Regions from separate parts of the Klebsiella sp. PL-2018 genome, predicted to be linked through region 1. Evidence: predicted binding sites of a transcription regulator. Region 1 holds the regulator's gene; each other region holds the start of a gene.
The links. The regulator PurR, encoded in region 1, represses purine synthesis genes. The targets are predictions, from matches to a motif close to CANGCAAACGTTTGCNTG.
Positions count from the first base shown of each region.

Region 2: the regulator PurR is predicted to act here: its motif matches at 823-840, upstream of MKleb_RS01965 (NCS2 family permease).
Region 3: the regulator PurR is predicted to act here: its motif matches at 1,149-1,166, upstream of pyrC (dihydroorotase).
Region 4: the regulator PurR is predicted to act here: its motif matches at 1,573-1,590, upstream of pyrD (quinone-dependent dihydroorotate dehydrogenase).

Region 1 is NZ_CP077673.1:2,567,759-2,569,963, reverse strand. Features, by position in the region: gene MKleb_RS11875 (cytochrome bd-I oxidase subunit CydH) at 98-187, opposite strand; gene purR (HTH-type transcriptional repressor PurR) at 484-1,509, shown strand; gene punR (DNA-binding transcriptional activator PunR) at 1,528-2,205, opposite strand, start outside.
Region 2 is NZ_CP077673.1:425,580-427,784, forward strand. Features, by position in the region: gene MKleb_RS01960 (glutathione S-transferase family protein) at 1-561, shown strand, start outside; gene MKleb_RS01965 (NCS2 family permease) at 951-2,205, shown strand, end outside.
Region 3 is NZ_CP077673.1:3,547,810-3,550,014, reverse strand. Features, by position in the region: gene pyrC (dihydroorotase) at 43-1,089, opposite strand; gene MKleb_RS16535 (lipoprotein) at 1,212-1,772, opposite strand; gene grxB (glutaredoxin 2) at 1,908-2,205, opposite strand, start outside.
Region 4 is NZ_CP077673.1:2,015,196-2,017,400, reverse strand. Features, by position in the region: gene zapC (cell division protein ZapC) at 1-298, opposite strand, end outside; gene pyrD (quinone-dependent dihydroorotate dehydrogenase) at 467-1,477, opposite strand; gene ssuE (NADPH-dependent FMN reductase) at 1,726-2,205, shown strand, end outside.

The DNA of each region.
Region 1 (2,205 bases):
ACAGAAAAACAAAAGTGAACGAAATGGCAAAAGATTTTTGCGAAAATGATAATAATGGCGGAGAGAAAGGGAGAGCGGCCCCTCCCTTATCGCATAATTAGTGCAGTACGGCGGTCAAACCTGCGGCAACAATCAAACCCAGAACAATAATCGTCGTCGTCAGCGAAAACTTTAAATTTGTATCCATCAATTTTTCCCCCTGATTATCCCCACATGAAAAGTGAGCTTGCTCATTTTTACACAGAATAGCGTAAAAATCTTCCGAGATTTAGAGTGATGCACATTTTTGCTCTTCCCCTTTGCCCCAAGATCGGACAAAATCCCACGCTAATTTGAAAGCGTATCGGCCATTGACCCCTTCCTGTCGTTCTGTGTCGTTTTCCCGACGTGATGCCATGCTCAATTTTGGCGCCAGGGTGTGTACAGGCAAACGTTTACGTACCGATAAACAGACGATCAGGTCAAGGTCTGGAGTGAGAAGTAATGGCAACTATTAAAGATGTAGCGAAGCGCGCAAACGTTTCCACTACAACAGTGTCACATGTGATTAACAAAACCCGATTCGTTGCGGAAGAGACGCGCAATGCGGTGTGGGCGGCAATAAAAGAACTGCATTACTCCCCCAGCGCCGTTGCCCGCAGCCTGAAGGTCAATCACACCAAATCTATTGGTCTGCTGGCAACCAGCAGCGAAGCGGCCTATTTCGCTGAGATTATCGAAGCCGTCGAGAAGAGCTGCTTCCAGAAGGGCTACACCCTGATCCTCGGCAACGCGTGGAACGACCCTGAGAAACAGCGCGCCTATCTGTCAATGATGGCGCAGAAACGCGTAGACGGCCTGCTGGTGATGTGCTCCGAGTATCCGGAGTCGGTGTTAAGCATGCTGGAAGAGTATCGTCATATTCCGATGGTAGTGATGGACTGGGGCGAGGCAAAAGCCGACTTCACCGACTCGGTTGTCGATAACGCCTTTGAAGGCGGCTATATCGCCGGGCGCTACCTTATTGAACGCGGGCATCGCGATATCGGCGTGATCCCCGGCCCGCTGGAGCGTAACACCGGCGCAGGCCGGCTGGCAGGTTTTATGAAAGCGATGGAAGAGGCGCATATTAGCGTTCCGGAAAACTGGATTGTGCAGGGCGATTTTGAGCCGGAATCCGGCTACCGCGCCATGCAGCAGATTCTCGGCCAGCATCCTCGCCCAACGGCCATCTTCTGCGGCGGGGATATTATGGCGATGGGCGCCATCTGCGCGGCGGATGAAATGGGTCTGCGCGTGCCGCAGGATATTTCGCTGATCGGTTATGATAACGTGCGCAACGCCCGCTACTTTAGCCCGGCGCTGACCACCATTCATCAGCCTAAAGACTCTCTTGGCGAAGCGGCGTTTAACATGCTGCTGGACCGCATCGTTAATAAGCGTGAAATCTCGCAGTCGATTGAAGTCCACCCTCGCCTGGTCGAGCGCCGTTCCGTGGCCGACGGCCCGTTTGTTGATTATCGCCGTTAACCTTTCCCGCGGCGTCGGTCATTCCGGCGCCCGCAGCCACTCCCGGTTTAGCGTTTCGCTATCGCCAAGGTAATCCAGCAGCCATAGCAGCGCCGGCGAGGCATCGCTTTGCTGCCACGTCAGGCAGCATGCGGCGTCCGGGAAGGGGTTCTCCAGCTCCAGCGCCGTCCATGCGCCGCTATCAAGCCACGGGCGCGCTAAATGCCCGGGAACCATACCGACGCACAGTCCGGCGGAGAGACAGGTTTCTGAGGCATCCCAGTCCGGCACCACCACCCTCTTCTGGTTATCCAGCAGCCAGGTGGTCCGCTTCGGCAGCGAGCGCGAGGTATCCTCCCTGACCAGCGACGGCCAGTTGCGCAGGACGTCATCGCTCAGAGGCCCGGCCATTTTGGCCAGCGGATGGTGGCTCGCGACGACGCAGTCCCAGCTCAGCATTCCCATATCGCGAAAGGCGTAGCGGCCCCCTACCGGAATTGAGCGCGTCGCGCCGATGGCCAGCTCCACGCGACCGTCGGCGAGCGCATCCCAGACGCCGTTGAACACCTCCTGAAAAACAATCAGTTCGACGTCATCAAAATGACGATAGAAATCAACGATCATCTGCCGCATGCGCGTGGGTTTAACGATATTATCCACCGCAATAGAGAGCTGCCCGCGCCAGCCGTTGGCTATCTGCTGGCACTGCTGGCGGGT
Region 2 (2,205 bases), 2.1 Mb from region 1:
ATGCTCGCACCGGCGGAATTAAAAAGCGTTCATCCGCTGGGTAAATCGCCGGTGGTTGAGGATAACGGCCACATTCTGGCGGAGTCCGGCGCCATTCTGGAATATTTACAGGAAACCTATGATAGCGCCCGGCGCTTAAAACCTGAGTCGGTGGAAGATAAGCTGCAATATCGCTTTTGGCTGCACTACGCCGAGGGGTCGCTGATGCCCCTGCTGCTGATGAAGCTGGTGTTTGCCAGCCTGGGCAAACCGCCGGTGCCGTTTGGTATGCGCACGCTGGGTAATGCGTTGGGCAAGGGGGTACAGAATGCCTGGCTTAACCGCCAGGTGGACACCCATGCCCGCTTTATTGAAGCGCACCTTTCCCGCCAGCGCTGGTTTGCCGGCGCTGAGCTGAGTATGGCCGATATTCAGATGAGCTTTCCCGCGATGGCGCTGCTGGCGCGCGGCGGCGTGGAGAATTTACCCCATCTGACGCAGTGGGTTCAGCGCGTGGAGCAGCGCCCGGCCTGGCAAAAAGCGGTTGAGCGCGGGGGGCCGTTCACCTTACCCGGCGAATAAACTATTACTAAAGCCGATGACCGGGGAAAATTGCTATCAGCGCAATACAAAAATGTTACCGGATTGCGCATGGACGATAACGTTTGCGCATCGGCTGGTTATTTCCTGAACGTCATAAGCGAAATTTAGCGAAATACGACAAACTTCAGTTGAAAAGGCCCGTCTAAAGGCTGGATAATCGTTTGCCTTTTTATTTTGCTCATCATTTCCTCTGCTGACAGAGGGGAGCAAAGTCATTCTTCACACCGTACTGTATGCGCGGAGTTAAACGTTTGCTTTTTCGCGGCCCCTGGCGCTGCGATGTAGCACAAGGAGATCGCGTTTAGCTGGCAGTGGATGGTCCACCACGCATTCGGACGAACGATAAAAATTCTCAGGGGAAGTTTTCTATGTCTACGCCTTCAGCGCGTACCGGCGGTTCATTGGACGCCTGGTTTAAAATTTCTGCTCGCGGCAGCACCGTGCGTCAGGAAATCGTTGCCGGTCTTACCACCTTCCTGGCGATGGTTTACTCCGTCATCGTGGTGCCGGGTATGCTCGGCAAAGCGGGTTTTCCACCGGCTGCGGTATTTGTTTCCACCTGTCTGGTTGCCGGCGTCGGCTCGCTGGTGATGGGGCTGTGGGCGAACCTGCCGCTGGCGATTGGCTGCGCCATCTCGCTGACCGCGTTTACCGCCTTTAGCCTGGTACTGGGTCAACAGATCAGCATTCCGGTCGCGCTGGGCGCGGTGTTCCTGATGGGTGTCCTGTTCACCGTGATCTCCGCGACCGGCATTCGTAGCTGGATCCTGCGTAACCTGCCGCAGGGCGTGGCGCACGGTACGGGGATTGGTATCGGTCTGTTCCTGCTGCTGATTGCCGCCAACGGCGTGGGCCTGGTTATCAAAAATCCGCTGGATGGTCTGCCGGTGGCGCTGGGTAATTTTGATAGCTTCCCGGTGATTATGTCGCTGGTCGGGCTGGCGGTGATTATCGGCCTCGAAAAACTGAAAGTGCCGGGCGGTATCCTGCTGACGATTATCGGCGTCTCGATTATCGGCCTGATCTTCGATCCTAACGTTCACTTCTCCGGTATCTTCGCCATGCCGTCGCTGAGCGACGATAAAGGCAACTCGCTGATCGGTAGCCTGGATATCGTGGGCGCGCTGAACCCGGTGGTGCTGCCAAGCGTGCTTGCGCTGGTGATGACCGCGGTGTTTGACGCTACCGGAACCATCCGCGCGGTGGCCGGCCAGGCGAACCTGCTGGATAAAGACGGGCAGATTATTAACGGCGGCAAAGCGCTGACCACCGACTCCCTGAGCAGCGTCTTCTCCGGCCTGGTCGGGGCGGCGCCGGCGGCGGTGTATATCGAATCCGCTGCCGGTACTGCGGCGGGCGGCAAAACGGGCCTGACGGCAGTGACCGTCGGCGTGCTGTTCCTGCTGATCCTGTTCCTCTCTCCGCTCTCGTATCTGGTGCCGGCTTATGCCACCGCGCCGGCGCTGATGTACGTCGGCCTGCTGATGCTGAGCAACGTGGCGAAAATCGATTTCAACGATTTCGTCGACGCGATGGCGGGCCTGATTACCGCGGTCTTTATCGTGCTGACCTGCAACATCGTGACCGGCATCATGATCGGCTTTGCGTCGCTGGTGATCGGTC
Region 3 (2,205 bases), 980 kb from region 1:
TATACAGTACACTCTGAAGATTTACAACAGGGGGCAGGCTATTTATTTTTTCATCGTCCAGCGCACGGTTTCCCCGGCAAGGAACGGCACCAGCGCGTCGCCTGGCAGGGTGATACTCTCGACCACCTGGCTCTCTTCGCGCACCAGCTCCACGTAGCCCTCATTGACCGGCAGGCCATAGAAGCGGGGGCCGTTAAGCGAACAGAAGGCTTCAAAGTGTTGCAGGGCGTTCATCTCCTCAAATACCGTGGCGTAGCTGCCCAGCGCGGTCGGCGCGTTAAAACAGCCTGCGCATCCGCAGCTGGCTTCCTTACGATGGCGGGCATGGGGAGCGGAATCCGTGCCGAGGAAAGCGCGGTCAAAACCGCTGGCAACCAGTTCGCGCAGCGCCTGCTGGTGAATATTGCGTTTCAGGATCGGCAGGCAATAAAGGTGGGGACGCACGCCGCCAACCAGCATATGGTTGCGATTGAACATCAGGTGCTGCGGAGTGATGGTGGCCGCCAGCAGCTCGTTACCGTCGCGTACGTATTCAGCGGCATCTTTGGTCGTGATGTGTTCGAAGACCACCTTCAGGCCGGGCAGGCGCTGACGCAGCGGCTCCATGACCGTTTCAATAAAGCGCGCTTCCCGGTCAAAAATATCGATATCAGCATGGGTGACCTCACCGTGAACCAGCAGAGGCATCCCCAGCTTTTCCATGCGTTCCAGCACCGGCATAATGGCATCCGTACTGGTGACGCCGTGGCTGGAGTTGGTGGTGGCGTTGGCCGGATAGAGCTTGGCGGCAGTGAATACGCCTTCGTTAAATCCGCGCTCCAGCTCAGCCGGGTCGAGCGTATCCGTCAGATAGCAGGTCATCAGCGGCGTAAAATCATGGCCCGCAGGGATCGCATCAACGATACGCTGGCGATAGGCGAGGGCGGCTTCGACGGTAGTGACAGGCGGTACCAGGTTTGGCATCACGATTGCCCGGCCATAAAATTCACTGGTATAAGGCACGACGGTTTTTAACATATCGTCATCGCGCAGATGGATATGCCAGTCGTCAGGGCGGCGGATTTTCAATACCTGGGATTGTGCTGTCATGGAAGGCTCCGGCTAATAGGTTCAGTCATCAGGGCTGTTTTTGCCGGGCACTAAGGATAAGCGTAAACGTTTTCCTTTGCATCAACTTCCGTAAAAAATCGGGCGCTTCAGCGCCCGAGCCATCAGTTGGTGAACGGGATAATAATCTCGCCGGGCTTCACTTCAATCCCTTTAGCATACTTTTTCGCCAGCGCTTCACCGGTGCTGGCATCCTCGCGCAGGACGTAGGCAGGCTGCTGATTGAAGTAGCTACGCAGGGACTGATTCAGGTAAGGGATCAGCGTCTGTACGACAGACTGGAGCTTTTCCGGCTGAACTTTAGCATCGACGACTTCCATCTCCTGCAGGAAAATGGCCCCCTTTTCTTTATTGAAAGCCGGCAGCGCTTTGAGCTTCAGATCGATGGTCGCTTTCTGGTTCCCGAAAAGTGAATTCAGATCTAAATTGGCCACGCCGCTTAACGTGACTTTGTTTGGTTCTTCACGGCCAATAGCGCTGGTAAGATTTTGCAGTTCAATATGGGCATCCGCTACGCCTGGCAGGCCAATATCCTTAGCGAAGTGGTTACGTTTCTGCAGCGCCTGATTGATTTCCTGCTCGCTCACGGAATATTGCGTGAGCTGATTACAGGCGCTAAGCAGGCCGCTAACGATAAGCGCGGCCGCGATAAACATCTTTTTCATTGGATTCCTTAATGTCATGCCATGGGTTCATCCTGACACAAAGCAGCATGGCCCGCCAGCGCAGGAGGTGCTAGCGGAAAAGACTGAAAAAGAGGCGTTCGGCAGCGAAGGGCCAAACCATCCGCTGCCTTGAGGTTAAATAGCCATTGAAGAAAGCAGGTTGATCTGCGTCTGTTTGGCCATGTTGTCACGATAGGCGGCCACCCGACTCGGCCAGTTCACGCCGGCAACCAGCGTCAGATTCCTCAGCAGAGGAAAGAGCTGAATATCATCTTCAGAGAGTTCTCCGTTGACGGCGTTTGGCTGGACAATCAGTTTATCCAGCGCCCGCAGATCGTCGCTGATGTTCTTCACCAGACCGGGGGAATGGGCGAGATGGTCAGCAAAGCTGCCGATAGCCGCCTCTTTCTTTTTCACAAAATAGGCGCGCGCC
Region 4 (2,205 bases), 550 kb from region 1:
TGTTGAAATGCCAGCTTTTCGGCATTTGCGGCTTGAGAAAACGAATAGCGACCAGCGCATTGAGTACTAATTCAGCGCGCTGTTCTTTTGATAATTCAAGATCGCGGCACTTTTCTTCAAATGAAAAATAGAGCGCTGCGTCATCAACGCAAAATCCGGAAGGCGCGAAGGCGTCGGGCGTCAACATGCGGCGAGCAAAACGCGATCTGAATAACATACCATTAGCCAGATCGAGCATCATGCGGTCATGCTCTTCATCGTAATACCAGCGCCAGTTATCGTCAGGTTTGATCCGCATTTCTACCCCCGTCCTCTTCCACTTCCGTCTGTAATAAACAGGTAAACTGCTACAGAATATTTCAAAAATTAAGAAAAGACTAAAATGTCTAAATAAGCAACAATGAAGGAATATAAAACAACCAGGGCTATAAATAAAGCCCTGGAGGAGTATCAGAGGGGGAAAAGATTAGATATGGGTAACAATTTCTTCAATCAGCGGCGGGCCTTTAAAAATAAATCCGGAATAAATCTGCACCAGCGTCGCTCCGGCGGCTATCTTTTCCCGGGCGGCAATCACCGAGTCAATACCGCCGACTCCGATAATTGGCAGGCGGCCATTTAATTCCGCAGACAGCATGCGGATAATTTCCGTACTCTTCAGCTGCAATGGACGTCCGCTAAGGCCACCGGTTTCATCACAATGTTTCATCCCCTGCACCAGCGATCGATCCAGAGTGGTATTGGTGGCAATGACGCCATCTATATTATGCCGGACTAAACTGTCCGCTACCTGGATCAATTCTTCGACGGAAAGATCCGGAGCGATCTTTACGGCCACAGGAACATATTTTTGATGTTTCTCTTGTAGCTCGCGTTGCTTATTTTTAATACCAGAAAGCAAATCGTCCAGCGCATCTCCGTATTGTAAAGTACGCAAGCCTGGGGTATTCGGCGAGGAGATATTAATGGCGATATAGCCGGCATAAGCATAGATTTTTTCCATACAAATCAGATAATCATCTTTGCCTTGTTCTACCGGTGTATCTTTATTCTTGCCAATATTAATACCCAGAATACCGTCAAAATGCGCCTTTTTTACGTTCTCCACGAGGTTATCAACACCGTGGTTATTAAAGCCCATGCGGTTGATCAAACCTTCGGCATCGACCAGGCGGAAGATCCTTGGCTTATCGTTGCCCGGCTGTGGACGCGGCGTCACGGTACCAATTTCAATGGAACCAAAACCCATCGCCCCGAGGGCATCAATGCACTCGCCGTTCTTATCCAGCCCGGCGGCCAGGCCCAGCGGGTTCTTAAATGTGAGCCCCATACAGGTTACCGGCTTTGTCGGTACCTTCTGGCGAACCAACATTTCCAGCGGGGTACCCGAAACACGGCGTAATTGTTGAAAAGTGACTTCATGAGCGCGCTCAGGATCGAGCTGAAAAAGGGCTTTACGAACGAAGGGGTAGTACATGAACTCTCCTGGATTCCCGGTGTGCAAACCGGGGGCGTATTATGTGCGATCCACCCCGGAAAGGGAATTGACCTACGACAAAAAATCTTACCTCCGACGCAAACGTTTACTTTTCTCCCGCTCGTTATGCACTTTCTGACAATCCAACGCCGGATAAATCATTTAGGGAAATAAAAGCGCTCTGTCACACTGCGGCTAAATGTTATCAATTATAGATAAATGCAAATATTTAGTTATAAGGAGAGAGTATGCGAGTCATCACACTTGCGGGCAGCCCGCGCTACCATTCCCGCTCCAGCGCGCTTCTGGAATACGCCAGAGAGACGCTTTCGGCGGCGGATATCGAGGTCTGCCACTGGCATCTGCAGAATTTCGCTCCGGAAGACCTGCTCTACGCTCGCTTTGATAACCCAGCCCTCCATGCGTTAAATGAACAGCTTGCCGGCGCCGATGGGCTGATCATTGCGACGCCCGTCTATAAGGCCTCTTTTTCCGGCGCGTTAAAGACGCTTCTGGACCTGCTGCCGGAGCGCGCGCTGGAGGGCAAAATCGTTCTGCCGCTGGCTACCGGCGGAACCATCGCCCATATGCTGGCGGTGGATTACGCCTTAAAACCGGTACTCAACGCGCTGAAAGCCCAGGAGATCCTCCACGGCGTTTTCGCTGACGATAGCCAGGTTACGGATTATCAGCATAAACCGCAGTTTACCCCGAATCTGCAGGGCCGC